3 regions of the Anaerofustis sp. LCP19S3_F7 genome follow, and region 2 is predicted to be linked to each of the others. Evidence: predicted binding sites of a transcription regulator. Region 2 holds the regulator's gene; each other region holds the start of a gene.
The links. The regulator HrcA, encoded in region 2, represses chaperone genes, less so after heat shock. The targets are predictions, from matches to a motif close to TGTTAGCACTCNNNNNNNNNGAGTGCTAACA.
Positions count from the first base shown of each region.

Region 1: a site for HrcA is predicted at 6,895-6,925, ahead of groES (co-chaperone GroES). Genes of this name have one in related genera too.
Region 3: a site for HrcA is predicted at 6,077-6,107, ahead of ACTQYZ_RS07455 (Hsp20/alpha crystallin family protein). Genes of this name have one in related genera too.

Region 1 covers NZ_JBQKFF010000003.1:27,989-38,625, forward strand. The annotation lists gene nadC (carboxylating nicotinate-nucleotide diphosphorylase) at 1-720, opposite strand, end outside; gene ACTQYZ_RS04875 (L-aspartate oxidase) at 704-1,993, opposite strand; gene nadA (quinolinate synthase NadA) at 2,004-2,915, opposite strand; gene ACTQYZ_RS04885 (putative manganese transporter) at 3,106-3,963, shown strand; gene ACTQYZ_RS04890 (metallophosphoesterase) at 4,074-4,778, opposite strand; gene groL (chaperonin GroEL) at 4,910-6,523, opposite strand; gene groES (co-chaperone GroES) at 6,560-6,844, opposite strand; gene alr (alanine racemase) at 7,046-8,173, opposite strand; gene tsaD (tRNA (adenosine(37)-N6)-threonylcarbamoyltransferase complex transferase subunit TsaD) at 8,448-9,452, opposite strand; gene ACTQYZ_RS04915 (hypothetical protein) at 9,445-10,637, opposite strand, start outside.
Region 2 covers NZ_JBQKFF010000001.1:565,374-576,010, reverse strand. The annotation lists gene ACTQYZ_RS02980 (GNAT family N-acetyltransferase) at 1-93, opposite strand, end outside; gene ACTQYZ_RS02975 (DUF3788 domain-containing protein) at 152-565, opposite strand; gene dnaJ (molecular chaperone DnaJ) at 630-1,769, opposite strand; gene dnaK (molecular chaperone DnaK) at 1,842-3,689, opposite strand; gene grpE (nucleotide exchange factor GrpE) at 3,715-4,326, opposite strand; gene hrcA (heat-inducible transcriptional repressor HrcA) at 4,336-5,376, opposite strand; gene ACTQYZ_RS02950 (SDR family NAD(P)-dependent oxidoreductase) at 5,573-6,334, opposite strand; gene ACTQYZ_RS02945 (Crp/Fnr family transcriptional regulator) at 6,366-7,043, opposite strand; gene ACTQYZ_RS02940 (hypothetical protein) at 7,272-7,397, opposite strand; gene trxA (thioredoxin) at 7,525-7,860, shown strand; gene ACTQYZ_RS02930 (M23 family metallopeptidase) at 7,929-8,417, opposite strand; gene ACTQYZ_RS02925 (hypothetical protein) at 8,597-9,025, opposite strand; gene ACTQYZ_RS02920 (N-acetylmuramoyl-L-alanine amidase family protein) at 9,070-9,672, opposite strand; gene ACTQYZ_RS02915 (putative ABC transporter permease) at 9,789-10,301, shown strand; gene ACTQYZ_RS02910 (GNAT family N-acetyltransferase) at 10,376-10,637, shown strand, end outside.
Region 3 covers NZ_JBQKFF010000006.1:95,357-105,993, forward strand. The annotation lists gene ACTQYZ_RS07415 (enoyl-CoA hydratase-related protein) at 1-82, opposite strand, end outside; gene ACTQYZ_RS07420 (acetyl-CoA C-acetyltransferase) at 113-1,294, opposite strand; gene ACTQYZ_RS07425 (redox-sensing transcriptional repressor Rex) at 1,469-2,113, opposite strand; gene ACTQYZ_RS07430 (hypothetical protein) at 2,233-2,469, opposite strand; gene spoIIP (stage II sporulation protein P) at 2,471-3,457, opposite strand; gene ACTQYZ_RS07440 (NAD(P)H-dependent oxidoreductase) at 3,661-4,944, shown strand; gene ACTQYZ_RS07445 (helix-turn-helix domain-containing protein) at 5,090-5,317, shown strand; gene ACTQYZ_RS07450 (hypothetical protein) at 5,338-5,505, shown strand; gene ACTQYZ_RS07455 (Hsp20/alpha crystallin family protein) at 5,517-5,963, opposite strand; gene ACTQYZ_RS07460 (FUSC family protein) at 6,379-6,873, opposite strand; gene ACTQYZ_RS07465 (hypothetical protein) at 6,885-7,457, opposite strand; gene ACTQYZ_RS07470 (MarR family transcriptional regulator) at 7,444-7,890, opposite strand; gene ACTQYZ_RS07475 (hypothetical protein) at 8,212-8,418, opposite strand; gene ACTQYZ_RS07480 (MBG domain-containing protein) at 8,578-9,648, opposite strand; gene ACTQYZ_RS07485 (hypothetical protein) at 9,608-10,637, opposite strand, start outside.

The DNA.
Region 1 (10,637 bases), on a different contig from region 2:
TGTTTCGGCTTTTCCCTTACACATCTTTACAGCTTCTATCATATCATTTTTTTCCATATTATCAAGCATTATTATATCGGCTCCAGCATCTAAGGCTTCCTTTAACATATCCAAATTTTCAACTTCAACTTCAATTTTTCTTACAAAAGGAGCATATTCTTTTGCCATAATAACAGCTTCTTTAACGCCGCCTGCAGCTGCAATGTGATTGTCTTTTAAAAGTATACCATCTGAAAGATTGTATCTATGGTTATATCCTCCCCCAACTTTAACAGAGTATTTTTCAAATATTCTCATATTCGGAGTTGTTTTTCTCGTATCTAAAAGTTTTGTTTTTGTTCCTTTAAGCATTGATGCGACTTTATTTGTATAAGTTGCAATACCGCTCATTCTTTGAAGATAATTAAGTGCTGTCCTCTCCCCTGAAAGAAGAACTCTTATATCTCCCGTAATTTTACCTATAAGTTGTTTATTCTTTACTTCTTGTCCGTCTTTTACATAAAATTCAACTTTTGTATCTTCATCTAAAAGTTCAAAAGTTCTTTTAAAAACATCAAGTCCGGCAATAATCCCGTCTTCTTTACATATAAGCTCAACTTCACCTTTTTTATATTCTTTCATTACGGCATTTGTAGTTATATCTTCACTTGTTATATCTTCTCTTAAAGCCTGCATGATGAGATTGTCCATATTTAATTTCATACTAATTTGCTCTTTCATGTTCTTTCTTGTTCCTTTCGACTTCTTTAAGCACCTTTTCTTTATATTGTTGTTTTAATGAAGTATAATCCTTGTAATTATCTAAATTGATATTTATATCAATTTTATTTAATTTTTCATCTTTTTCAGTTATTTCCTTTGCTGCTCTTTTGGCAAAAACCAAACTTTCAAGCAACGAATTACTTGCAAGTCTGTTCTTTCCATGAACTCCGTTACAGCTTGTTTCTCCGACTGCATATAAATGTTCCATAGAAGTTTTTGAATTATAATCCACCTTTATTCCTCCCATGAAATAATGCTGAGACGGAACAACAGGAATAGGCTCTTTTGTAACGTCATAACCTTCTTCAAGGCAATGTTTATATATATTAGGAAAATGTTTTTTTATTACCTCTTTATCTATCGGTTTCATTGATAGCCATACATAAGGCATATTATCCTTTTTCATTTGTTTTAAAATTTCTTTTGAAAGAAGATCTCTTGGTAAAAGTTCATTTGCAAATCTTTCCATGTTTTTATTTAAAAGAATTGCCCCTTCCCCTCTTACTGATTCGGAAATCAAAAATCTTCTTCCTTTCTTCTTAGAATAAAGAGTGGTTGGATGAATTTGAATATAATCAATATTCTTAAGTTCTATTCCCCTGTTAATTGCAATGGCTATTGCATCAGCTGTAATGTGAGGAAAATTTGTGGAGTTATCATAAAGCCCACCAATTCCTCCACAAGCAAACACAGTATAATCTGCATTTATAAGAAAAACTTCATTTTCTTCATTTCTTGCTACAATACCATAACATATATTATCTTTTGAAATAACATCAACCATTGTAACATGTTCCATTATTGTTATGTTTTCTCTTTTTTCTGCTTCTAAAAGCAGCTTAGATGTAATTTCTTTTCCCGTTGTGTCTTCATGAAATAATATTCTTTTGGAAGAATGAGCACCTTCTCTTGTATATATATAATGATTACCTTCTCTTGCAAAATCTACATTATATTTTTCCAAATCTTTTAATATATCAATAGAAGATCTTATCATTATATCAACGGACTTTTTATCATTTTCATAGTGTCCGGCTTTCATTGTATCTTCAAAATAATTATCATAATCATCTTCACTTTTTAAAACACACATTCCGCCTTGTGCCAAAAAAGAATCGCTGTTTTTTGCATCATCTTTAGTTATTATAATTATATTTTTTTCTTTAGGTAAATTAAGTGCGGCAAAAAGTCCTGCCGCACCTGTACCCACAATCACTATATCTGTTTTCATTATCTCTTCCTTATTTCCCAAGTTCAAGCATTTTTTCCAAAGGTAAATATGCTTCCTTCATTAAATTTTCATCTAGTACTACTTCACCACTGCCATTTTCAAGACAGTTAAGTATTTTATCAAGAGTAATTTTTTTCATATCAGGACAAATTTGTTCACATGAAATAGTATAGAATTTTTTATCTTTATTCTTTTCTTTTAACTCATATAAAACACCGGTTTCTGTTACTACAATAAATTCATTACATGAAGAATTTGTGGCATAATCAATAATACCGGCTGTACTGCCTATGTAATCAGCAAGTTTTAATACATCTTTTGTACATTCAGGATGAACCAAAACTTCAGCATTTTCATGAAGCTCTTTTGCCTTTAATAAACTTTCTTTATCCATTTTTTTATGTATAGGACAATATCCGTCATTTAAAATAATGTTTTTATCTTTTACTTTTTCTGATACATATCTTCCTAGATTTTCATCAGGAATAAAGAAAATATTTTTATTTGACAAACTTTCAACAATTTTTAATGCATTTGAAGATGTTACGCATACATCAGAGTGTGATTTTAATTTTGCACTTGAGTTTACATAACATACAACTGCCAAATCATCGTATTCCTTTTTCATTTGTTCTATTTTTTCTACACTTGCCATATGTGCCATTGGACAATCTGCACTTTCATCAGGCATTAAAACTTTTTTATTTGGATTAAGTATCTTTGCACTCTCTCCCATAAAAGATACTCCGCAGAATACTATTATTTCTTCTTTTATTTTTGTTGCTACCTTTGCAAGATAAAATGAATCTCCAACATAATCTGATATTTTTTGTATTTCATCATCCACATAATAATGCGCCAATATAACTGCATTTTTTTCTTTTTTTAATTTCTCGATTTTACTAATAACTGTATCTCCCATTTTATACTCCTTAATTGACTTGTCACATATTATAGCACCAAACTTTACATATGACAAGACAGTTGTAAATAATATTAAAAATACTTTATTACTATTAGAAAAAAACAATTTTTATTATATAATTATGGTAGACTTTTTATGTTAATATATGTTACCATAAACTAACATAATACAATTTAAGGAGAGTTACATGCTATTACATTCTTTGGAACATGCTTTTACCGACAGCATTAAAATATTTCCGTTCTTACTTATTACATATATAATACTTGAATTTATTGAACATAAAACAGAAGATAAATTTAATAAGATAATTGAAAAAGCTGGTATATTCGGTCCAATTGTAGGGGCTGTGCTTGGAGCAATACCACAATGCGGGTTTTCAACCGCTGCATCAAATTTTTATGCAGGAAGAATAATTTCTCTTGGTACCTTAATTGCAATCTTTTTATCAACATCAGATGAAATGCTTCCTATAATGATTGCAAGTGCTGCTCCTATTTCTTTAATACTTAAGATAATTTTTTCAAAAGTAGTAATCGGAATATTTTTTGGTTTAATAATAGATATATTACTTAGAAAATCAGACATAGATCATAAAGTTAATATGGGACACAGCGACAACCATATGCATGATGATTGCAAAGAAGAAGAAAGTTTTTTGTTTTCTGCAATTAAACACACTATAAATATTTTTATTTTCATATTTATATTTACATTTGTACTAAATATTTTTATTGAATTTATTGGAGAAGAAAATCTTTCAAACATTATTTTAAATAAACCTATAATAGGTTCATTAATTGCCGGTATTGTAGGACTTATACCTAACTGTGCAGGTTCAGTAATAATAACAAATTTATATTTAAGTGGAGGACTCGGCTTTGGAGCCATGATGTCAGGACTACTGGTAAGTGCAGGAGTTGGTCTTTTGGTTTTATTTAAGGTTAACAAGGACAGAAAAGAAAACATTAAAATTCTTATTCTTCTCTATCTAATAGGTTCACTTTGTGGAATAATAATTGATTTATTTTCAAACTTTATATAAAAAAAGGTATATCAAACTGATATACCTTTTTATTTTTATAGTGTAAATATAAATTTATGTGTTATTGCAACTTCAGTAAAAAACAAAAGAAAGAGCTAAAAGAATATATATTAATCGCTGTAGAATTCTTCTTGTGTTTCTATGCAATATGCCGCCAACTTTCCTCCATATACACAACCGCAATCTATGGCAATATGCCCATTTTGTTTGTATATATGAGGTTTTCTGTCATCATTAATTAACATAGTCGGAGTATGTCCGCTTATAAAAAAAGTATTTTCATCTTCAAGATATCTTTTTGAATAGTCACTTCTTCCTTCTATATAATCAAATATTTCATATTCACCGATTTCTTTATCTTTATCAAAATTTTCAAGTCCGGCATGAGTAAGAATATAATGTTTATTGTCATGATATATTTCTTCATATAAACTTGCATTTTCTATATAATCAGCCAATGCTATCTTTTCTTCTTTACTCATCTTTTTAAATTCATTCATTGTTATTTCCCCGCCGCTTTTGCTCCATACAAAATATAAATCAATATCGGCAGAAGATAAATTTTTCTTATCTTTATCTTTTAAATCATTGTCAAATTTTTTTATCATTTCATAAAAAAGAAAATCATGATTTCCTAAAAGATAAACAACATTTTTCCTATTCATTATATCTTTAAATACATACATTGGTTTTGATCCTCTGTCCACTACATCACCTAAAATATATAATGTATCTTTGTCTTTCAAGTTTATTTTATTAATTAAATCCATGTACTCATCATAACAACCATGTATATCACTTATTATATATCTCATAAAAACCCTCTGATTTTATTTTATATAGTAATTTTATCATAAAATATAAATTTATAATGTTTTATAATATTAATTTTTTTTAATAAAAAAACACCCTTAATAAAGGGTGTTTTAATTTCGTTAATCTTAAATTACATCATTGGAGGTGTCATTTGAGGAGCATTGTCTTCTGATTTAATATCAGCAACACTAGCTTCTGTTGTAAGGAACATAGCACTTACACTTGCAGCATTTTGCATAGCTGATCTTGTTACTTTAGTTGGGTCTACGATACCTGCTTCAACCATGTCTTTGTATTCAAAGTTAAATGCATCGTAACCTTTACCTTTTTCTTCATTTAATAATTTATCAACTACTACGCTACCTTCAACACCGGCATTGTAAGCAATTTGTCTAAGTGGAGCTTCAACAGCTTTTCTGATAATTGCAGCACCTGTTTTTTCATCTCCTTCTAGAGAGTTTACAAGTTCGTCTAATGCTGGAATTGTAGAAATCATTGCACTACCACCACCAGGAACGATACCTTCTTCTACAGCTGCTCTTGTAGCATTAAGAGCATCTTCGATTCTGTATTTCTTTTCTTTCATTTCTGTTTCTGTTGCAGCACCTACTTGAATTACTGCTACACCGCCAGAAAGTTTAGCAAGTCTTTCTTGTAATTTTTCTTTGTCATATTCTGAAGTTGTTTCAGGAATTTGAGCTTTAATTTGGTTTCTTCTGTCTTCGATTTTTTCTGGATCACCGTGACCTTCAACGATGATTGTGTTTTCTTTGTCAACTCTGATTTGTGTTGCTCTACCAAGCATATCAAGAGTTGTAGATTTAAGATCCATACCTAAATCATCACTTATTACTGTACCACCTGTTAAAATTGCTAAATCATCAAGCATAGCTTTTCTTCTATCACCAAATCCAGGAGCTTTTACTGCTACACAGTTAATTACACCTCTAAGTTTATTTACGATTAATGTAGAAAGAGCTTCGCCTTCGATATCATCAGCAATGATAAGTAAGTTACCTGCAGCTTGTTGTAATTCTGTTAATAAAGGTAAGATTTCTTGCATATTAGTGATTTTTTTATCTGTTAATAAGATGTATGGTTTGTCATATACACATTCCATTTTTTCTACATCTGTTGCCATGTATGCTGATAAATAACCTCTGTCAAATTGCATACCTTCTGTGAATTCAAGTTCAACTTTCATTGACTTTCCTTCTTCGATTGTAATAACACCGTCATTACCAACTTTTTCCATAGCTTCTGAAATAAGTTCACCTACTGTTTCATCAGCTGAAGAAATTGCTGCTACTTGAGCAATAGCTTTTTTACCTTCAACAGGTTTAGAAATTTTCTTAAGTTCTTCAACGAATTTATCTACTGCTTTTTCGATACCTTTTTTAAGTACCATTGGGTTTGCTCCTGCTGCAACGTTTTTAAGACCTTCGTTAATGATTGATTGTGCAAGAACAGTTGCTGTTGTTGTACCATCTCCTGCTGCGTCATTTGTGTTTGTTGCAACTTCTTTTACAAGTTGTGCACCCATGTTTTCAAAGTTATCTTCAAGTTCAATTTCTCTTGCAATTGTTACACCATCATTTGTAATGATTGGAGAACCAAAGCTTTTACCAAGAACAACATTTCTTCCTCTTGGTCCTAATGTTACTTTAACTGTATCAGCTAATTTATCAACTCCGGCTTTTAAACCTTCTCTTGCTTCAATTCCGTATTTAATTTCTTTTGCCATTTTATATCACCTTTCCTTATCTACTAATTATTAAAATTATTTAACAATAGCTAAAATATCGTTTTGTCTTAAAATAAGATATTCTTCGCCTTCTAATTTTACTTCTGAGCCTGCATATTTTGAATAAATAACAGTATCGCCTTCTTTTACATCTAAAGCAACTTTTTTACCGTCTACGATTTCGCCTGTACCAACAGCGATTACTTCACCCATAACAGGTTTTTCTTTTGCTGTATCAGGTAAAATGATACCTGTTGCTGTTTTATTTTCTTCTTCTTTTACTTTTATTACGACTTTGTCGCCAAGTGGTTGTAATTTCATGATTAACTCACGCCTCCTAAAATATATTTTATATTAGTTATAATCAATCTCGTTAGCACTCCTCTTTCCTGAGTGCTAATAGTATTTTAGCACACTTATATATATTGTCAATAGTATTTATGAAAAAAATTAATTATCTTTTAAAATTTTTCTCTAATTTCATGTTAAAGATAATTATGTTAAATAAAAAGAACCGAGAAATTAAAATTCTCTCGGCTCTGAATTTAAAATATATTCTCTTTTTACTCTTTTATTTATACAACATAAAAGCTCATATGGAATTGTTTCACATATTTTAGCTAAATCTGAAACGCTTATATTTTCTCCGAATATTTCAACGCTGTCTCCTATGTTTATGTCTGTATCCATAGGAATTTCAAGCATTGTCATATCCATACAAACATTTCCTATCACATTACATTCATATTTGCCATTAACAAGCACCTTCCCTTTATTGGAAAGCTTTCTGTTATATCCGTCTGCATACCCTACACACATTACGGCAACTCTTGTTTTTTTATCAGCTGTAAAAGTTCTTCCATAACCTATGGTTTCTCCTTTTTCCACTGTAAAAATATTGCTTATGCTTGTGTGGAAAGACATAACAGGTTTATATGGATTAACCTCGGGTTTAATCTCTGAAGGATAAATTCCATAAAGAACAATACCAGCTCTTACACCGTCAAGATAATATTCATCTAAATCTGTTATTGCGGCAGAATTTGCTATGTGTTTTATCTTTATGTCAAAACCATATTCTTTAGCTTTATTTATTGCATATTCAAATATTTCATATTGCATTTTGCTATAAGTTTTATCAACTTCATCACTTGTTGCAAAATGAGAAAATATCCCTTCAAATTCAAGATTTTTAAGCTCCTTTAAAACGGCAAAAGCACTGTCAATTTCATGCTTTTTAAATCCAAGTCTGTTCATGCCTGTATTAATTTTAATATGTACTCTTGCTTTTGTATTGTTTTTTAAAGCTTCTTCATTTAATTTCTTTGCAAAATCAAGATTGTATATTGCAGGAATAATATTATTTTCTAAAATTTTATTAATCTTTCTATCCGGAACATAACCAAGGATTAATATATCACTGTCAATACCATACTCTCTTAGACACATAGCTTCATACACACTTGAAACAGCAAATAAATCAGCTCCTTCTTCCATTAGAACTTTTGCACATATTTCTGCACCGTGTCCATATGCATCAGCTTTAATTACAGGTATTACCTTTTTATCTCCAACTTTATTTTTTATTACTCTGTAATTATTAATTAAATTATCTAAATTTATCTTTACACCCGTTTGAAATCTTTCCATTTTCAAATTACTCCATAATATTCATTTTTTGATAAAATTTTACAAAATATAATGAATTTGTTATCTTTTCTACAAATTTATACACATATCAACAGACTTATCCACAGTTTTCCACAATTATTCACATTTAAAAGTACTTATTTTAAGGGATTTTGTCTATTTTATACACATGAATTATCAACAATTTTATTATATTTTACATTGATGATGTTTAAAAATCCACAAAAAATGTTGATAATTTTTATTACATTTTTATTAACTTATTAATTGTATATTACAATTTTAAGTCAGGATTTGCATTTAAAATCAGACTGTCTTTTTTGTTATTTATATAATTAAAATATCCACTGCATCCAATCATTGCAGCATTGTCCGTACAATAAACTTTATCCGGAATAAATAATTCTATGCCTTCTTCTTCGCATCGTTTTTTTAGTTCATTTCTTAGCATATCGTTACAAAGAACACCACCACCAACACAAAGAGTTTTCATGTTTTCTTTTTTCAGTGCTAACATTGTTTTATTTACTATTGTATCTACAACACATCTGTTAAAACTTGCACAAACATTATCTATGTTAATCTCTTTATTTTTCATTTTCTTGCTGTTTAAATAGTTAAGTACTGCACTTTTTAGTCCGCTAAAACTAAAATCAAGATTATCCTTACCCATCATAACAATAGGAAAATCAATGCTGTGTTCATCTCCTTCTTTTGCATGCTTATCTATTTGAACTCCTCCCGGATAAGAAAGTCCAAGACTTCTTGCAACCTTATCAAATGCTTCTCCTGCAGCATCATCTTTAGTAGAACCAAGAAGTTCAAAATCAGTATAGCTATTAACCTTTGTTATATTTGTATGTCCTCCGCTTGCCGTTAAACATACAAAAGGAGGTTTTGCCCCCATAAGAAAACTTGCGCTTATATGTCCTGCCATATGGTTTACACCAACTAAGTCTTTATTTAAACTAAAAGCAAGAGCTTTTGCATAAGATAAACCTATAAGCAAAGCTCCAACAAGCCCTGGTCCTGTGGTAACACTTATAAAATCAATATCATCAAAAGTTACACCTGCATCTGATAGTGCTTTATCTACAACACTTGAAATCTTCATTAAATGATTTCTAGATGCAATTTCAGGAACAACCCCTCCGTAAACTTTATGAATATCAATTTGTGTGTGAATTACGTTTGACCTAACTTTTATACCGTCTTCAACAACTGCAACACTTGTTTCGTCACAGGAAGTTTCAATCGCTAAAGTTAAAATACTACTCATCTTCTTTATCCTCTTTTTTATTTATATCTTCAGTTTCTTCTTGTTTTTCATTATCATCATTTTCTTTTAGAGTTTCTTCTCTTTTTATCATTGCTTCTTCAAATTTTCTGCTTTTCATTTGTTCAAATTTTTGTTTAGTTCTGATTATATCTTCTCTGCTGTCATTAATACTCATTAGTGTTATATATTCTGTCTTTTCCCTTTTCATTTGGAAACGCAAATATAGTGAAACAAGCATTACAATGCTTCCTATTCCTATTAAATTAAATACAAATATAATAAGTGAACTTAATATACCTATAGACAAAAATTCCAATGCAAGCAGAATAAATACACCAGTAAGCATTTTACTAGATAATTTTTGACCTTTTACAAAAAGTCCGCCAATAACAAGAGCAGTTGGAATAGTTGCAATATAAGTTAAGTTAAAATATAAACTTAACAAATGAAGCGCAACAGGAATGCCGACAACTGTCATTATTAATATAAACATAAGAGGAGTTATTACAAGCATTGTAAGAGCCCCCATGCTTAAACATTTTAAAATATTTCTTCTTGCAAATATCTCTACTTTTAAAGCACTTATAGGGAATAATTTTATAAGAATTAAGCCTATGATTAAAATTGTTATCTTGCTTAAATTATTATAGTATCCAAGGAAATCTGCAAGCACACTGCTATCAGAAGTCGTAATGCTTTGAGGAATATTAAGACCTAAATCTTTTTTTTCTACTCCTCCTTTTATTTTACTTTCTTTTGTCTTAACTATAGGATTTTCACTTTCGTATATAAGTTTACCTTCTATCTCAGCTTCTTTTCCTATTACAAGTTCATTACATCCAACCTTAACATCACCATTTATTTTACTGTTAATTGTTATGCTATCCCCAACAATAAAAACATCTCCGTTAACAGTTCCTTTTAAAAGAACATCATCCACAAATACATTTACATCTTCTTTTATAAATGTCTTTTCGTTTGTAATTAATTTATCTCCATATACAATTAAATCACCGTTTATTGTAGCATTATTTAGATATAAATTATTATAAAAACCTATTAAATCTTTATTGATTGTACCTGTAGAATTAAATTCAGGTGAAAATGATATAACACTTCCATCAATGTATCCCTTATTTTCCATATTGTTTGTAAGTGCTATTACATTGTCGTTTATCTTTCCTT
Region 2 (10,637 bases):
ATGAGTAGCTTTAACCGAACTTTCCCATACTTCTAATAAATTCTGTATTAAAATAGAATCTCTGTCTTTTATTTCAATTATTTCTAATTCCACTTTATTTTCACCTTGCAAATTTTAATTAAATTCATCTAAAATATATAACTTAAAAATATTATTTTCTATTTGGTTTTCTCTTTATAGTAAGTAACTTAATATAATCATCAAATTGCTCGGTATTTGTTGGATCAAACATTATCCATTTACCATCACGATATGTTTTCGCTTCATCATAAACTTTTTGAACTTCTTTAGAATAACTGTTTCGCCCTTCTTCAAACTTTGCTCTTTCTTCTTTTCCAAGTATAACCATAAATCCTATACAATTTTCTTTAGCATATAATGCACAAAGTGTTTTACCACCTCTTAGATATTTATATTCATAAGTCCATTTCTTACCGCCGGTATTCCATAACCTATCCATTTCATATCTTTCATCAATTAAATTACACAACTTTTCCCAAACATCATATAAAGATTGTCCTACCAAAACAGTCATATCCTCTTTACTTGGGATTCTATCAAGCATAACTTTATTTCCTCCAAAATTTATATTTATAATATAACAAAAAAAGACTTCATAAGAAGTCTTTTTATTTAAAGTTATCTTTTACCTTATCCCAGAAACTTTTATTTTGTTCATTGTTTTTATCACTTGAAAGTTCCCCGAATTCTCTTAACTTAGACTTTTGTTTTTCTGTTAAGTTCTTAGGAACTTCAACTTTTATTTCAACATATTGGTTACCTTTGCCAAAACCGTTGGCATTTTGAATACCTTTATTTTTAAGTTTAAATACTTGACCTGATTGTGTTCCTTCAGGAATTTTAAGTTTAACCTGTCCATCAACCGTAGGCACCATTATATGATCCCCTAAAGCTGCTTGAACAAAAGTTATCGGTATTTTGCAATAAATATCGCTACCGTCTCTTGTAAATATTTGATGAGGTTTTACAGTTATGTAAATATATACATCTCCGTTAGGACCTCCGTTTTTACCAGCTTCACCTTCTCCTCTTAAAGGAAGAACGCTTCCGGTATCAACACCTACAGGAATTCTAATTGAAATAACTCTTTCTTTTCTTACAGTACCACTACCGGAACATGTAGGACAAGGTTTAATAATTTTCTTACCTGTACCATTACATTCACTACAAGTTTTTACTGTTTGAACAGTTCCAAACAAGCTTTGTTGAGTTACTCTTACTTGACCTGTACCATGACAAGTTTCACATGTTTTAATGTCAGCATCATTTACAGCCCCCCTGCCTGCACAGGTTTCACAAGTTTCTGTTCTTTTTAATTTAATTTCTTTTTTACATCCAAAAATTGCGTCATTAAAAGATATTGAAAGATTAACTCTTAAATCTCTACCTTTTTGACGAGCATTTTGTCTATTTGCACCTGAAGAAAATCCGCCGCCAAACATTGAACCGAAGATATCACCAAACATATCTTCAAATCCACCAAATCCGGCACCGCCAAAACCGGCTCCACCACCCATGTTTGGATCAAAAGCAGCATGACCAAATTGATCGTATTTGGCTTTTTTATCAGCATCAGATAAAACTTCATAAGCTTCGTTTATTTCTTTAAACTTTTCTTCTGCTTCTTTATCACCAGGATTTCTGTCAGGATGATATTTCATAGCAAGTTTTCTATATGCTTTCTTTATATCAGCTTCGCTGGCACTTTTATCTACGCCCAAAACCTCGTAATAATCCCTTTTTGCCATTATTATCTACTCCCTTTTAAATTTGAAAAGCACCCTGCAAAGTATTTACTTAGCAGGGTGAAGTTGTTTTATTTATTTATCGTCATCATCTACTACTTCATAATCTGCATCAACAACATTATCATCTTGTTCTCCAGCACCGCTTGTACCTTGAGCATTTGCACCTGCGTTTTGTTGGTTAGCTTGATCAGCATATAATTTTTCTGCTATTGGATATAAAGCTTCACTTAATTTTTCTGTTGCTTTTTTAATTGCTTCTGTATCAGAACCTTCTAATTTTTCTTTTAAGGCTTTAATTGCATCTTCAACAGGAGCTTTTTCTGTATCTGTTACTTTATCGCCAAGATCTTTTAATGTCTTTTCAGCATTGTAAACTGCTGCATCGGCATTATTTTTTGTATTAATTTCTTCTTCTTTTGCTTTATCTTCGTTAGCATATTGTTCAGCTTCTTTTACAGCTTTATCAATTTCTTCTTTAGACATGTTAGAAGAAGATTGGATTACAACGTTTTGTTCTTTTCCTGTACCTAAATCTTTTGCTGTAACATTAACGATACCATTAGCATCAATATCAAATGTTACTTCGATTTGTGGCACTCCTCTTGGAGCTGCAGGAATTCCTGTAAGTTGGAATCTACCTAATGTTTTATTATCGGCAGCCATTCCTCTTTCACCTTGAAGAACATGAATATCTACTGCTGTTTGACCATCTGCAGCTGTTGAGAATACTTGGCTTTTCTTTGTTGGAATAGTTGTGTTTCTGTCGATTAATTTAGTGAATACTCCACCAAGAGTTTCAATACCAAGTGATAATGGAGTTACATCAAGAAGTAATACGTCTTGAACATCCCCTGCAAGTACACCACCTTGAATAGCAGCACCGATTGCTACACATTCATCAGGGTTGATACCTTTATCAGCTTCTTTTCCTGTGATTCTTTTAACAGCTTCTTGAACTGCTGGAATTCTTGTTGAACCACCAACAAGTACTACTTTATGAATATCGCTTGCTGATAAACCAGAGTCAGCGATTGCTTTTCTTACTGGTTCCATTGTTGCTTCAACAAGGTCTGCTGTAAGTTCATCAAACTTAGCTCTTGTTAAAGTTACGTCTAAATGTTTAGGACCAGCTGCGTCCATTGTAATGAATGGAATATTGATTTGGGCTGTTGTTTTACTTGAAAGTTCAATCTTAGCTTTTTCAGCACTTTCTTTAAGTCTTTGCATTGCCATTTTATCGCCGCTTAAATCAATACCGTTAGCTTTTTTGAATTCAGAAATTAGATATTCAATGATTTTATTATCAAAGTCATCCCCACCTAAGTGGTTATTACCGTTTGTTGCTTTAACTTCAAATACGCCATCAGCAAGTTCCAAGATAGATACATCGAATGTACCACCACCAAGGTCGAAAATCATAACTGTTTGATTTTCTTCTTTATCAAGACCATAAGCAAGAGCTGCTGCTGTTGGTTCGTTGATAATTCTTAAAACTTCAAGACCTGCGATTTTACCAGCGTCTTTTGTTGCTTGTCTTTGAGCATCTGTAAAGTAAGCAGGAACTGTAATAACTGCTTTAGAAACAGTTTGTCCTAAATAACTTTCAGCATCTTTTTTCAATTTTTGTAATACAAAAGCTGAAATTTCTTGTGGTGTATATTTTTTACCATCAATATCAACTTTATAATCGCTTCCCATATGTCTTTTAATTGAAGCAACTGTTTTTTCTGGGTTTGTAACTGCTTGGTTTTTAGCTACTTGACCAATTAATCTTTCTCCGTCATTTGTAAATGCTACTACTGATGGAGTAGTTCTTGCGCCTTCTGCATTAGCTATAACAACAGCTTCCCCACCTTCTAATACTGCTACACATGAATTTGTTGTACCTAAATCGATACCTATAATTTTTTCTTTACTCATTTTAAATCTCTCCTTTTTATAAAATCTATTTTAACTTATTAACTTTGACCATAGCTGGTCTTAAGACTTTTTCTTTATAAACATATCCATCTTGAAAAACTTCAAGAACAATATTATCTTCTTTATCTTCAACCTTGTCAACTGCTACCGCATTGTGTTTGTTTGGATCAAATGCGGTATCAATAGCTTCGATTGTTTCAATTCCTTCACTTTTTAACAGTTCACTTAATTGAGAGAATATCATGTTAACACCTGCATAAAAACCGCTTTCTTTATCCTCCTCACTTTCAAGAGCTCTTTTGAAGTTGTCAATTATAGGAAATAAGCCTTCTGCAAATTTAGATGTTGAATAAATAATCATTGCTTCTCTATCTTTTGCTGCTCTTTTCTTATAATTATCAAAATCGGCTAAAATTCTAAGATAGCTTTCATTTAATTTATTATATTTTTCTTCAAAGCTCTCTTCTTTCTTTTCTTCTTTTTCTTCTATTGTTTCATTTACATTTTCTTCTTTTATCTGTTCTTTGTTTTCTTCTTTCTTCACTTCTTTTTCTTCATCTTTCATATTTTTTTGTTTTTCTTTTTCTTCTTTTTCTTTTCTAAGCTCATTTATATCTTTAATATTACCATTATCCATTTAGCTACCTCACTTTTCAAATATTTTTGAAATATGCTTTGTCAGTTCATCACTTAAAACATCAAGTGTTGAAATAGCATAATCGTAATTCATCCTTGTAGGACCAATAACACCAATTGTTCCTATTGTTTTGCCGTTTAATTTATAATCTGCAGTTATAATTGAACAATCACTAAAGTCCTCAACTTTGTTTTCATTACCTATAACTATATGAATATCTTTATCATCATCAACAGCAGATAATATTGCATTTTCCAATTTATCTTTACTGTTTACCGAATCAATAAAGTGTTTAGCTTTTTCCAAATCCTCAAATTCCGGATAGTTTAATATTTTGCTTACTCCTTTAGAATAAATCTTTGAAGAATGCGCCTTTTCAACTAAACTTCTAAATACAGGCATTATTTCCGATAAAATTCTGTTTTCATCTTCACTTAAACTGTCAATTGCTTTACCTAGAAGTTCAATTACTTCATTTGCAGGTCTGTTTCTTATTATTGAAATAAGGAAATTATTTATTTTTTCTAGCTGCTCTAAAGTAACGCTGTCTTTTAACCTTATCTCTGCATTTTTGATAAGACCTTCTTTTGTTACAACGATAATCATGACTCTTTTTTCTTCAATGTAAACAAGTTTTACGTCTTTTACATTTAAAGATGAAAGTCTTGGAGCCATAACAAGAGAAGTATAATTCGTCATTTTAGTAAGAATATTAAGTGTTTGTTCTATTGTTTTATTAAGTTCAAACATATAATTTTCATACTCAGCTTTAACAACATCTCTTATTTTTTCATCTAAAGCATTTTTCTTCATAAAGTTATCGACATATAATCTATATGCCGTAGTAGAAGGAATTCTCCCCGCAGAAGTATGAGGTTTTATTAATAAGCCCATATCTTCCAAATCGGACATTTCATTTCTGATAGTTGCAGAAGATACACCAAGCTTATATTTTTTTTCAAGAGTTCTTGAACCAACAGGTTCTGCTGTTTTAATATAATCATGTATTATTGCATTTAAAATAATAAACTTTCTATCTTCCCAGTTCATTTTCCTTTCTCCTTCTTATTAGCACTCTTTGAACATGAGTGCTAACACTGTCATAAATATACCACCACGACTATACTTTGTCAATAGATTATTTAAATTTATTTTCTATTTTTAATGAAATTTTAATATTACAAAATGATTTATTTAAAACTTATATAATTCATTTATAAAAACAAAAAAACTCCCATAAGGAGTTTTATTTTGCATATGTTCTTGCACCATCCATAAGGATAATTTCGCCGCTTACATAAGTTGCCATATCACTTGATAAGAATGCTACCATATAAGCTACATCTTCAGGAGTACCAAGTCTTCCAACAGGAACAGTAGCGATTTTTTTCTTTGTCATTTCTTCATCAAACTTATTTAACTGTTCTGTTTTTATAAGAGAAATTGCAAGAGTATTACATCTTATATTTTCACTGCCATATTGAACAGCCATATATCTTGTAAGCCCCATAAGTCCTGCCTTAGCAGAAGAATATTGAGGACCTCCACCCATTCCTGAATACATTGCAGAAGAACCTATATTTATTATACTTCCTCCACCGGCTTCTCTTAATAAATCCAAACCGCCTGCCATTATAGAATAAAAAGAACCGTATAAGTTTGATTTTAATACACTGTCAAGATATTCAGGGGTAAGCTCATCAATTTCAAATACCTTAGATCCACCTGCATTATTTATAATAATATCAAGTTTACTAAACTTATTTTTAACATCCGATAGAACTTCTTTCATCTGCTCAAAATTACCAACATCACATTTATAGCATAAAGCTTTTCTTCCCATATCCTCAATTTCTCTTACTACTTCCATTGCTGCTTCATCTCTTGAAAGATAAGTAAAAGCTACATCTGCTCCACAATCTGCTAATGTAAGACAAATAGCTTTTCCAACGCCTCTGCTTCCTCCTGTAATAAAAGCTTTTTTTCCTGTTAAATCAATTTGCAACATATCTTTTCTCCTATGTATTTATATATTATTATTAATTTCCCTCACTAATACCGTAAAGACCTTTTTCATCAACTACCTCAATACCACCTCTATATAACTTTATGTACCCACAAGAAACAAAATGTTTAAGCATTCTGCTTACAACTTCCCTGGCACTTCCTAGGTGATTTGCAATTTGTTCATGAGTCATATTTAGTTTTTTATCATCGTTCATATGATAAAGAACAAACTCAGCAAGCCTTTGGTCAAACTTCTTAAACATAACTTGTTCTAAAAGCCACATCACATCAGAAAATCTTGAAGCCATTATTTCATTTATATAATTTGAGAAAACTAAAGACTCTTTTGAAATCCTATTATATATAATTGTAGGAATTATTATGACTTCGCTTTCTTCCATCGCATCTATAAACACATCAATTGAGATATCTTTCATGGCACAAGATGCAGACATTAAACAAATATCCATATCATTTAGATAATAAAGGCTTATTTCTCTTCCACTCTCAGAAACCATATATGCTCTAAGCTTACCTTTTTTTATAAGTACCAAACCAAGACAGCTTACATCATTGTCATGAACAGCATCATTTTGTTTAAATGTTTTATATTCAATATTATTTAAAATAAGATTTTTATGTTTTTCTTCCATTTTGTCCCATACGGGAATTAAATCAGAAAAAGTTTCTTCTATATTATTTGTTTCCATTTTCTTTCCCTTTTTATTTTTCTTCTTTTAATTTTTTACGACTTCCATATTTTCACTATCTTTTATATTAACACTCTTCTTTACTACACCTTCATAATTTCCTTTAAAAGTTATATAAAAATCTATACTTTTATCTGTTATCTCTTTTTTAATAACATAATCAATATCTTTTGTAAGAGTAAGTTGTTTACATTTATTATGTAGATATAAAAATCTACATTCTCAGCGCTATTCCATTTGAAGTAACAACAGAATCTTTTTCATCTCTATTTTGATTTTCATTTGCAAAATATATACAACACCTACATTTAATATTAAAAATAAAGTTAAAAGTGTTACTAATAATCTTTTCATATCTTTCTTTGCCAATTATTATTATTTTATTTTATAAAACATTATTATGTCAAGAAATTTATAAATTTCATCTCTATGTGACTTAGTCACTGTATTATATTTTTATTTATTTATAATATAATCAAAGATAAGAAAAGAGGTAAATAAAATGAGTGTAATGAATTTAACAAATAAAACATTTAAAAGTGAAATTAATGATGACAAATTGGTAGTAGTAGATTTCTGGGCTCCATGGTGCGGACCTTGCCAAGCTTTTTCACCTATAATTGATGAAGTAAGCGAAGAAATGGATGATGTAAAAATATGCAAGGTAAACGTTGATGAAGAAAGAATGCTTGCAATGAAAAATAGAGTAATGTCAATTCCTACATTATTAATTTACAAAAATGGAAAACAAGTAGAAAGATCTCAAGGCAGACTTTCAAAAAATGAATTTGTAGAACTAATTAACTCATTAAAATAATAAAAAAATAATATATATTCCCCTAAAAAATAAAATTGTTTGTAAAAAAAAGAGCTTATGCTCTTTTTTTATTCATAATCAACAAATATAAGAGGATTAATACAATCTTTAACATCTGAAGATGTCCTTATTTCAAAATGCAGATGATGCCCCGTAGACGAACCAGGGTTTTTATCTTTCTTGGGATCTCCGCCTTCTTTTCCTATCACATCTCCCTGCTTTACTTTCTGCCCTTTTTTTACACTTATTTTTGATAGATGAGCATAAAAAGAATATATGTCATACTCATGTTTTATTTTTATGTAATTCCCATATCCACCTTTATCACACCCTACTTCAACAACTTCTCCGTCTGCCGTTGCTTTTATGTCATCATGCCACTTTGCTCCAATATCAATACCGTTATGTTTTGTTTTTTTACCTGTTATTGGATGAACTCTATAAGAACATTCGCTTGTAATAACTCCCTCCACAGGTTTAATAAAATCAGATTTTTCTGCCTTATATTCTATAAGTTTTGCTTCGTTTTTGCTTATAATATAATTTTTATTAAACAAATAAAATATTGTATCGATATCATTTAATAAAGGATATAAAATAATAAAAGTAAAAAATAAATTTAAAATAAAATATAATACTTTTTTATAAAAGTTTCTTTTAATGCTTAATTTTCTTTTCATCAATTAAATATATGAAATAAAAATTTAATTATACTAAAAAACAGGCATAGCCTGTTTTATAAATACTTTTTAAGTTCATAAAAATTCTGTTCTTCTATTTCAAGAAGTTCTTTTGCTAAATTAACAACTCTTTTATCGCTGTCTTTATAATCTCTTATTTTCTTTGTTATTTGAACTATACCCATTGTACTACCTTGCATCATCATTCCGGCAAGATGTTCAACAGATTTATCCTTTATTGTTTCCATTTTTATCATTAAATAACTTTGAAGTTCTGAAAAATAAGATAAATCTTTTACTTCCTTGCCCTTATCATTAATTACTTTTATTACTTTTTTAACAAAAGCATCATAAGTTTCTTTCTCATGAACAAGTTCGTCTCTAAATCTTAAATCTTCGTTAATATCTATTAAGTCTTCAATAGATGTTGAACCCATTTTTGCATTTTTATAAATAAATTCCAATAATCTAATACTGTTATCCATGCTAACTTCCTTTTTTATTTTATTATTAAAAAAGAAAGCACTTTTTATTCATAATATTTTCCGTTATATTTATTTTTTAAAAAATCAATATTTTCTTTACTGTCTTCAACATAAGGTATATTAAAATAATCAAGTATACCTTTTGCAATTGCAACTCCGTATTCATATATGTTATTTATGATAAAATCGCTGTCTTCTGGATTATCGTGAAAAGCTACTTCCATAAGAACCGCAGGAGATACTGTTTTTCTAAGTTCATACATTCCTTTTCCGTTAAAAGTAGAATATCCCTCTTTCACACCAAAATCGTCCGTTGGTGTTAACATTTCAAGATAAGGATAAATATCCCTTGCAAATTTTTCACCTTCACCGCCAAACCTGTGAGCATAGATTTCAGCACCTCTGGCTTCTCCATTTGAAGCATTAGAATGTATTGCAACATGAATCCTCGGTTTAATGCTGTTTGAATCCTCAACAACTTGTGCAAGAGTCATATTAGGAGAATTCCTCGCCGTTACAAGCCCATGCCTATTAAGTTCGTATTCAACAATATCCGCAATCTCATTCATCCTTTCTTCTTCACTTCCAAACCCGTCATAACCTAAATTAAAATGTTGCACTGACGGAGAAATATATACATCTACCATATTTACCTCCATAATAATATCCTTCAAAATATACTATGAAAAAAATTTCTTTTTGTTTATTCTTTTTCGTATTTTTTATTTAGTTTTACACATTATAAAAAATAAAAGGTATTTTTATGAATTTCTTTACAACCATTCTTTTTATATTTATATATAGTTTTCTTGGATATATTTATGAAACATTAATTAATTTAAAAAACAAAGTTCCAATTAACTCAAGGGGATTTCTTTACGGTCCTTTAAGACCCATTTACGGACTTGGATGTATCCTTCTTATTTTTGTTTTTTATAATTTCCATATAGATACTCTTCCATTATTTTTTCTTGTTGGATTTTTTTCCTGCACCATAGAATATCTTAGCTCTTACATTTTAGAAAAAAAATTTGATAAAAAATACTGGGATTATTCAAATAACCTATTTAACTTAGACGGCAGAGTCTGTGCTCTTGGGTTTATAGTATTTGGAGTTTTTGGGCTTTTTCTGCTTAACTTTCTTCATCCAATTTTACTGGATATTGTAAAAGAGACTTTATCACAAAGAGCCATAACATACTCTGTATTTACTCTCTTATTTTTTACTACAATTGATTTGATATTAAGTCTATATAACATTAAACATTCAAATTAAGTTAATTTAAAATTGACTATATTATTTATTTAATTTAAAATAGATAATTATTATAAACTAAGAAGGTATTATAAATGGATAAATTAAACATAAGACAAGTTACAATAGAAGATACAAAAGTCATTCTTAAAATATACGAACCTTATATATTAAATACTCCCATTACTTTTGAATATGACGTACCAAGTATTAAGGAATTTGAAGAAAGAATAAGAAAAATAACAAGTAAATATCCTTATTTGGTATGTGAAGAAAATAATGAAATTATAGGATATGCTTATGCAAGTGAATACAAAGGAAGAAAAGCGTATGACTACACGGTAGAACTGTCTATAT
Region 3 (10,637 bases), on a different contig from region 2:
CGTTTAAAGCATTTAAAGCTTTTGGACGGTCAATAGTAACTATACCTACAAAACCATCTTGTTCATATCTAACAAAACCCATTTTTATAATCTCCTTAATTTAATCAATAAATTAGTCTCTTTCAACGATAGTAGCACAACCCATACCACCACCGATACAAAGTGTTGCTAAACCTTTTTTAGCATCAGCTTTTTGCATTTCATGTAATAATGTTACAAGGATACGACAACCTGAAGCACCTACTGGGTGACCAAGAGCGATAGCACCACCGTTTGGATTTAATTTATTTAAGTCAAATCCTAATTCTTTACCAACAGCGATTGATTGAGAAGCGAAAGCTTCGTTTGCTTCGATAATATCGAAATCATCAACGCTCATACCAGTTTTAGCTAAAACTTTCTTTGTAGCAGCAACAGGACCGATACCCATGATCTTAGGATCAACACCGCCTAAAGCACCTGCTACCCATGTAGCCATTGGTTTAACACCAAGTTCTTTAGCTTTTTCTTCGCTCATTACAACAACTGCAGCAGCACCATCATTGATACCTGAAGCGTTACCAGCTGTTACAACACCGTCTGGTTTGAATGCAGGACGAAGTCTTGCAATACCTTCAGCTGTTGTTCCTGGACGAGGACCTTCGTCTTTGTTGAAGATAATTGTTTCTTTTTTCTTTTTAACTTCTACAGGTACGATTTCATCATCGAAAGCACCTGCTTCTTGAGCAGCTACAGCTTTTTGTTGAGAATTAGCAGCAAATTCATCTAATTCTTCTCTTGATAAATTCCATTGTTCAGCAATGTTTTCAGCTGTAATACCCATATGATATTGGTTAAATGCATCCCATAAAGCATCATTTACCATTGTATCAACTAAAGTACCATTGTTCATTCTGTAACCATAACGACCATTCATTACTGCATATGGAGCCATTGACATGTTTTCCATACCACCTGCAACAACGATATCAGCATCCCCTGCTTTAATCATTTGTGCAGCCATGTTTACACAGTTAAGACCAGAACCGCAAACTACGTTTACAGTAACAGCTGGAACTTCAATTGGTAAACCAGCATTGATTGAAGCTTGTCTTGCTACGTTTTGACCTAAACCAGCTTGGATAACACAACCCATATATACTTGATCAACTTGATCAGCTGGAACATTAGCTCTCTTTAAAGCTTCTTTTATTACAATTGAACCTAATTTTGCAGCAGGTGTAGTGCTTAATGTACCGCCCATTGTACCGATTGCAGTACGACAAGCACCTGCTATAACTACTTTATTTGCCATTTTTTTTCCTCCTAAATTTAAACTTTAATCATAGCAAAAGGCAAAGCTATGAACTTATATATAAGCTGGTATATATTACCAAACTTTTATAAACTTAATTATTTAAACCCCTATAAATAAAGGTTTTATTTATATTTTGATTATATAATAATATCAAAAACTTTACAATATTATTTATTTATCTTTATCCATTTTTTCACGTAAATGCATAGATAACAGTGCTAAAGAAGCAGCTGTATTTTCATGCTGAACAAGAATATTATCAGGAACTACCAAGTGAGATGGAGCAAAATTCCATATAGCTAAAATCCCACATTCAACAAGCATATCACATGCATCTTGAGCTTCATTTGCCGATACTGTTATTATACCGATATGAATGTTATTTTTTTTGCATACATCATATAGCTTGTTTACATGATAAATTGGTTTTCCTTTAAATCTCTTACCGATAATATCCTTATTTACATCAAAAGCAGCAACAATTTCAAGTCCATAATCCGCATATCCGTTATAAGAAAGAAGCGCTCTTCCAAGCTGTCCTGCCCCTATTAATACGGCTTTATCCGTTTCATCATAACCAAGGAAATTTTTTATATCTCCTATTAACGTATCAACGTCATAGCCAAGCCTTGGTTTACCTCCGGTAGAACTTATTGCCGCCAAATCTTTTCTGACTTGGACTTCATTCAATCTCAAATCACTTGCAATTGTCGGAGAAGATATGTTTTTTATATTTTCTCTCTTTGCCCAATTAAGATAATTCAAATAAGAAGGTAATCTTTGGAGAGCTTGTTTTGAAACAGAATTTCTTTCCATTTTATATGATTTTCCTCCTTATATCAGTATTTTTTTATCAGTATAATTATACTGATATATAACGTTTATGTCAACCAAATTTAATTTAAATTTAAAATAAAAAAAAGATTCCCACAATCCTATTTTGTGAAAATCTTAAAATTATCAATATTAATTTCATATCCAAAAATATTAATAATATTACTTTCATTATTGCTATCTTCAGTGCTATTTTGGTCGAGAAAAACACTTGTTTCATGTTCTTTAAAACTATCATAATACATATTTTTTAGATAAAAGAACATATATATTCCTGCTATAATTATCAAAACAAGAAAAAAAATCATTGTTTTAAAAGAAATATTTCGTTTATACATATTATTTCATATCCTCTTTTATAACCTCTCCAACTACTCTTCCAAGAAGCTTTGCCGAATATTTTGCTTCTTCCAAATTATTTAAATTACTCCCTATTTCAAAAAGCAGACTGTTTGGACTTAACCACTGATTGTATCTATATGGTTCTCTTTTTATTATTCCAAGATTAATATCAGGATACATACTGCTAAACTGTTTATTTATTTTATTTGCAAAACTTAAATTTTTACTAGAATTTTTGTGATTCATCCCTAGAACAGTCATAACTTTTGCAGCAGACTTACTTCCAACCTTCCCATTATATTTTTCATTATTATTAGAAGAAGGAAGTCCGTCTCTATGTATATCAAAAACGTATTTTATACTTGGATTTTCTTTTAATATTTTCTCTGCACTCTCAAGAGAATTATCGTACGCTGCATTATAACTTGGATAATCATGTAAAGAAATATCATGAATACAAATAATACCATATTCTTTTTCTAAAACTTCTGCCATTTCCTCTCCTACACTTACCATATTTTCGTCATTTTCTCTTGAACGATAAGTTCCTTTTGAAGTTTTGTCTTTAAAAGATTCTGTAGCATGAGTATGATATATTAAAACAAGAGGTTTCCCATCATTAACTTTACTTACGGTTTTATCATCATTCATCTTTTTATTTGCAATCTTAAGCTCGCTACTATTTGATGTTTCTTCTTTATCTTTATCTACTTCAACTTCTTCATACCCTATATCATTCAAAGATAGACAAGGCACTGTAAGAGATAGAATATTTTTCGTAAAACCATAAATACTTCCTGTTTCTTCATTGCTGTTTGATTCATCATTCATTACTACAACAGTTTTTTTTATAATGTCTTTAAAAACAGTCGTACCGTTAGTCTTCTCCTCTATTTGACTCTTTATACCAAAAGGAATCGAAAAATTAAAAATTAATAAACATATTAAAATTAACCCTTTATTTTTAACTAATCCACTTAACACTTGTTCACCTTTTCCTTTTAGAAAATAATAAAACTTAATAAAAAAGAAGTTTGTATATACCTGTCATATTAAAATTAGAATTTAATTAAAAATATATAATTTTAAATATTATAGTGCTATAATTGTTCTGCTTAAAATATGTACATTTGAGGGGATGAACATATTTAATATAGAAGGAAAGAGGAAAATTATCTATGCTAGGCATGAATTACAGATTAAAAGATTTACATGAAAAAAATAATCCTATTAAAGTCGGCATAATAGGTGCCGGACAAATGGGAAGAGGTTTAATAAGCCAGTTATACAAAATGAAAGGAATGACACCAAGCGTTGTATGTGACATAGACGTAAATAAAGTTTTACATGCATTTTCAAAATCAAATATTACAGAAAATGATTATGTCATTACAAACAATTTATCACAAGCAAATGATGCTATCAAAAAAGGTAAAATTGTAGTAAGTGAAGATAAACAAATTGCTTCTTTTGTTGAAGCAACAGACTGCGTTGTTGATGCAACAGGTTTTACTGATATTGGGGCAGAAATTGCAATTGATACAATAAACAATGGTAAAAACATTGTAATGCTTGATGTTGAAGCAGATGTTGTTGTTGGTCCTATTTTAAAAAGAAAAGCTGACAAAGCAGGTGTAATTTATACAGGAAGTGCAGGAGATGAACCCGGAGCAGTTAAAGAAATGTTTGACTTTAGTGAAGCTTTGGGCTTTGATATAAAAGTAATAGGAAAAGGAAAAAATAATGAAGTTGATCACAGCTGCACACCTGACAATATAAGAGATTATGCAATAAGCAGAGGCGTAAGCCCTAAAATGCAATGTTCTTTCTCTGACGGAACAAAAAACATGGTTGAACTTTGCTGTATGGCAAACTCTACAGGACTTGTTCCAGATGTTAGAGGTGGACATGGCCCAAAATGTGACATTAAAAACTTAGATAAAGTTCTTTGTTTAAAAGAAGAAGGCGGCATTTTAAATAATTATGGTGTTGTAGAATGGGTAAATGGTATTGCCCCTGGTGTGTTTGTAATAGTTTCATCAGATCTTGAGTTTATACATCATGAAATGCAATACTTAAGAATCGGAGATGGTCCAAATTACGTATTATACAGACCTTATCACTTATGCGGAATGGAAACACCACTTACAATAGCAAGAGCAGTTTTAGATAAAGCACCAACAATCGTTCCTATGGATGGGCTTGTATGTGAAACTATAACAGTTGCAAAAAAAGATCTTAAAAAAGGAGAATCAGTAGATGGTATAGGAGGTTTTTCTACTTACGGAACAATTGATAAAAGAGAAGTTGCAAAAGAACTAAATGCACTTCCAATAGGTCTTATAAATAAAAATACAAAAATGGCAAAAGATGTTAAAAAAGGTGAAATTATAACTTATGATGATGTCATATTAGATGAAGATTCTTTACTTGTTAAACTAAGAAGAGAACAAGATAAGATTTGGGAATAATAATAAATTAAAAGACAAAATATAAATTATATTTTGTCTTTTTTTATGTAAACTGTCGGTTTACCTTTTTCTCTTATAAGTAGATAGACTATTTATTTATAATGAATTAAAATATATTTATAAATAACTACCTAAGGAGAAAAATATGAATTCAAATATAGGTGAAAAAATAAAACAAAAAAGAAAAGAAAAAAACATGACACAACAAGAACTTGCAAAAAAATTAAATATTACAGATAAAGCGGTGTCAAAGTGGGAAAGGAATTTATCATATCCTGACATTTCAATAACACCTCTCCTTTGCGAAATTCTTGATATGGATACAAATGATTTTTTAGGTTTAGAGCAAAAAAAGTTAGATTTTAAAACTTAAACAAATCAGACTTTTCAGAAATGATTAACTTAACAGCAAAATGCGTAGGATTAGCTCTTGGCATTGGAGTACTTGTTTTAAATATATTAAAAGAAATATCTGTAAACGACAGTATAATATTATTAAGCCTTTGTATAGTATGCTTTAGTATTGTTCTTTTACAAAAAATAAGACTACCTAAAAGGTAGCCTTATTTAAATTATCCTTCAATCGCTATAGTTTTCTTTTCTTCAACTTGTTTTTGATCTTTTTTAGGAACAGTTAATTTCAAAATACCATTTTCGTATTTAGCTTTAATTTCATCTTCTTTAATTTCAGTTCCTATATAAAAACTTCTTGAACAAGAACCACTATAACGTTCTTTTCTTATATATTTCCCATTTTCGTCTTTTTCATCATTATTTACATCTTTGCTTGCGCTTACTGTTAAATAACCATCTTTCAAATGAGCTGAAATTTCATCTTTACTAAATCCAGGTAAGTCAATATATACTTCATAATTTTCTTCATTTTCTTTAACATCAGTTTTCATTAAATTTGTTTCTTGTTTGTATAGTGGATTTTTACCACCAAAGAAATCTCTATCCAAAGACAAGTCCATTAAATCATCAAATAAGTTTTCTCCAAAAATACTAGGTAACATCATAAGTCATTCCTCCTCTTCTTAGACATTCTATCTATGTCACTAGTTTTTTTGAACTATGGGGTTTGAATCTTTCTGAGGTTCTCCTCTTTGTTCAAGTATAATATAGTACTTTTTGTTAGCACTGTCAAGAGGTGAGTGCTATTTTTTTTAATAATTTTTTGGAAAACCTTTAATAAGCCTAATTTTATAAGCTTTTCAGGCTTTCCAATTTTTGATTTTTTCCAATAGAATACTAGGTAATCCCCCTATAATATCAATCACTTAATTTAAACTTCATCTATTTTATTTAAGAACAATATAAGCTACTATTCATATATCTTTTTATAATACAAAAACACACTTAATTAACTTTAAAATATGCTAATATATGATTATTTGAATCAAATAGTTAGATTTTGTTAATTTATTAAAGCTATTATTCCGTAATGTTAAGTGATCTCCACCTAATTGAACTTACTTTTTCATAAATATATCTTTCATATATATAATAGAATAGAAACGCAAAAATAATCCCTATAATTGTATCTGCAATTCTTAACAAAATAGCCGATTGCAATCCATATATTTGAGATGCTATCATTAAAGCTCCAAAACAATTCAATGCTGTCTTATATTTATAGTCTACACAAAAACCTAAACAAAATCCACCCAAAGGACCTATCATACTATGTAATTCCATAGGAAGTAGGCAATATACAAAATAAAACAGAACCGATCCTGCTATCACACCTATAAATCTTTGCATGAATCTCTCTTTTATTTTTGATTGCTTAGAATACTCTGAAAGCAAAGAACCACAGGCAAAGCCGGCCCACATAAACCTCTCAATGTTAAAGGCAAGACCTAATGATAATATTGCACTTACACCCATAGACATTCTAAACATCCATTGATATTTAAACTCTTTCATATCCACCTGTTTTATTTTTCGAAAAAGCTAATATCTGTGTTTTTATCTCTATGTTTTACATAAAAAATCAGTCCGCATATAAAAAATCCTGTAATAGTAAGATAAATTCTATATATAAAATCTTGCCCATATACCGAATTTCCGGAAAGATAAATATAAGAAAAACTAAATAACCCTCCATTGCCCATCTCGGGTTTATCACAATTAATAAATAAAATGGCAAAGAAGGATATAAAATGAATAATAAATCCTAACAAAGGAAAAGCAATATTTGCAATTACAGGAGAAACAAGCAAAAGAAAAAATACAAAAAATAATGTTACTAATGAGTCTCTAATGATGTAACCAAAATCAACAAATCGTACACCTAATAATATACAAAATATAGCAACTGCCATAGGAGTGTTTTTACTTCCAAAAATAGAGGTCAAGCCTGAAATAAACGCTATAGCAAACAACACAATCAATATGGATCGCATGAACATTCCGATACCTAACTTTATTTTTTCTTTTTTTGAAGTTTTTTTACTCATTAACGTTTTAGTCACCTGAGGATCCCATTGAAGAATATCATAGAACTTCATTCTTTTCCTCCTTATAGATAACCATCGTTTTGTTTGCTTTTGAAATCAGACTGAATAAAGTTTCAAAATCCTCCCCCATTTCCCTATATAAATCATAAAATTTTTGTAACATAATCTCAAAGTCATTTTGTAGAGCTTTTTCTTCTTCACTTGTCAGATAAAGAGCATAGCTTCGTTCATCGGTAAATTTCCTTTCCCGTTTAACACATCCTTTTTCATAAAGACTTTTTAAACAGCGACTAACTGCTTCTTTTTTCATCCCTGTTACTTTACTTAAATATAAAGGAGTGCAGTTATCCTTACTCAGATAAACCCATGCCAACAATTCTCTTTCACTGGACGTCAAAAATTGTTTTTGTTTTTTTGTTAGCATCACTCTTGCAAACTGATGTAGCTCTTGATGTATAGTTAACATTTCCTTCCAATCAATCATATTATCTCTCCATCCATATAGTTAACATTGTTAACTATATGGATGTTTATTTCATTTGTCAATATCTAACTTTTTCTAAAAAATCATGATACATGTGTTTAAAATCTAGCTTGATATTTAATATGAAATAAGCAAATTCCATAAATACTTATAAAATAATCCAAATATAAAAATAAAACCATAAAATATAGTAGAACAAACCTACATTAAATAAACTATGATATGATTGATAATATTTTCAAAATAAAAACAGCCCACTTAATCTTTTTTATGAGCTGTTTTATATTCAGTGTATATCATTCTTGTAATAATATTTATAACTTATCTATTTTTTATTTGTTTAAATAAAGCTAATGAAACGATTCCCGCTAGTGATACCAATAATAAAGCATACCAAACAAAAACATTTGTATTATCACTTGTTGATACTTTTTCAGATGTATCAGATTGATTAGTATTATCGGTTTTATCTGTATCACTTGGTGGTACATTTTTTTCAACAACATTTACGATAATATCTGTTTCCACAACTTGATAATTTTGAGTATCAGCTGGTGTATAAATGGCTTTAAAAGCATGTACACCTGATCTATCAGCTATCTGATTTTCATCTTTTCATGAAAATCCTTCAGGAAGTTTTATAATTGAAAGAGATTTTCCTTTTTCAATAGTTAAATTGTTCGGAACTTAATATTCAGGAACGGCTTTTTTAATCTCGAAAGTTTTAACAGTTTCCAAACCCACATAGTTTCTATTTTCTTCTACTGTTGCCTTAACATACCATATTCCTGCATTTGTTGGAACTGTTTCTTTATAGGTGCCATCTTCCTTATCACTGTACGAAAACTTAACTGTACCGTGTTTTGCCACTGCGGTAGGAAAATTTTCTTTTTCTCCGTAAGTCCAGTTTGAAATAGCAAGCTCATCTATCCACTCATTTGACATTTTACTTATAGTAAATTCCAGTTCATCAGAAGCACCATTATAGTTATTATCAGCTTCTACACTTGCAATAACCTTATAATTTCCTGCGTCAATAGGAGCAGATTCAATTTGAATCCAAGAATTATTATCTTTTTCAAACCATCTAATTGTATAATCTTTACTGCTTCCTATTTTATTTATATCAGGAGTATTTACAGCATTTCCACCAAATTCTTTATCAAGACTCTGGTTTTTAATTGTAATCTTACTATCAGCTTTAGCAATATTAACTGTTAAATTACGTTCTACATAATGCCATTGTGCATTATATCCATCTACACTTACAAAGCTATATTTATCTTCATAACCTGAAGTATCAAAACGAGCAGGATATGCATTTTCTCCAACAGCAACATTGGTATTTTCATCTACCCATTTCCACCCCTGTGGCAAATTAATATCTGATAACTTTTGTTCATAAACACCAGTTAAATTAGTTGGAGGATTTATAATAGTATTTCCATCGTAATACACAGTTGCTTCAGTAAAAGAAAGATATACATCACTATTTGGAGTACCTTGAATCATAAAGCCATTATCTATTTCTGTTATTTGTAGCGTCTCTAATACATTTAATGTGATAATATTATCAATATAATCATCAGATAGATAATACCCATCATTTACTGCAACCTCGATAGGCTCAATACTACCCCATACGCCTGCTTGAGAACCATTATTGGATGTAATATTCATACTAACCCCAGTTTTAAATTTTACATTAATAGCTCTTTTATTGTAACTCGCCAACTCGCCAACTCGCCAAATTTGCATATGTTATTCTATCAGATGTTGTTTCCAACCATACCTTACAGTTTGCAAAAGAAGCTAAAGACTCAGAAATTTCACTTGCAAACAATAAGTCATTATTAGAAACTTTTTTTGCCCATGCACCTTCACTATTTTGTACAACCAAATATGTATTATCATTTGTAATTCCACTTATTGAAACACTCAACTTTTCACCACTAATCTGTGCATTTCCGACATTCCCTTGGTATCTGATTGTGAAAGCACCATCTCCATTAGTATCAGATAAAGTCATAGAACCATCAGATGTTGCCGGCATCGCAGCAGATGCAAAAATAACAGATGATAAATCCAATTCAAAAGCAGGAGCTAACCCACATGGTTGTTCAACAGCTCGATCCGATGTATAAGAAGAGCCTCCAATATATCCATACCATGTACGTGCTGCACCTGGTAAAGTCCCTTTTGATGTACGTAACCAGAAAGTTTTTGGTCCACAATAGTTTCGATCAACACGAAGACCATTATTTAGATCCTGATTTTCTTCGACATAGACGTTTTTACCAACAGTTATATAATCATCTTTATTAAATCGAGAACAATATCCAAGATATAAAATATCAGCTGTAGAATAATAAGTACTATTTCCTGTATCTTCAGTATAAACTGTTGTTTCTTTCATTAGTTTTTGCTCCGAACTTGAAAAAAAGCTTTTTTGCAATTCATCTAATCTATCCCTTAACGGACTTCCACCGTAATGACTTGCATTTACTTTTGTAATACTATTTCCATTTGGATATTCACAGTTCCAACTTGGATCATAGTCTTTCTTCATAAAACCAACTATACCATCGGATCCAAATTTCACACCATCTTCCAATAAAGTTGTACTAAAAAGCGTCATACTATTATCACTTTGACTACCTGCTATCCACCACTGCTGATTGTTATTCCCAAAGTATACTTTTGCAGGATTAACCGAACCATCAGTATCATCAGTATTAAACGACCTC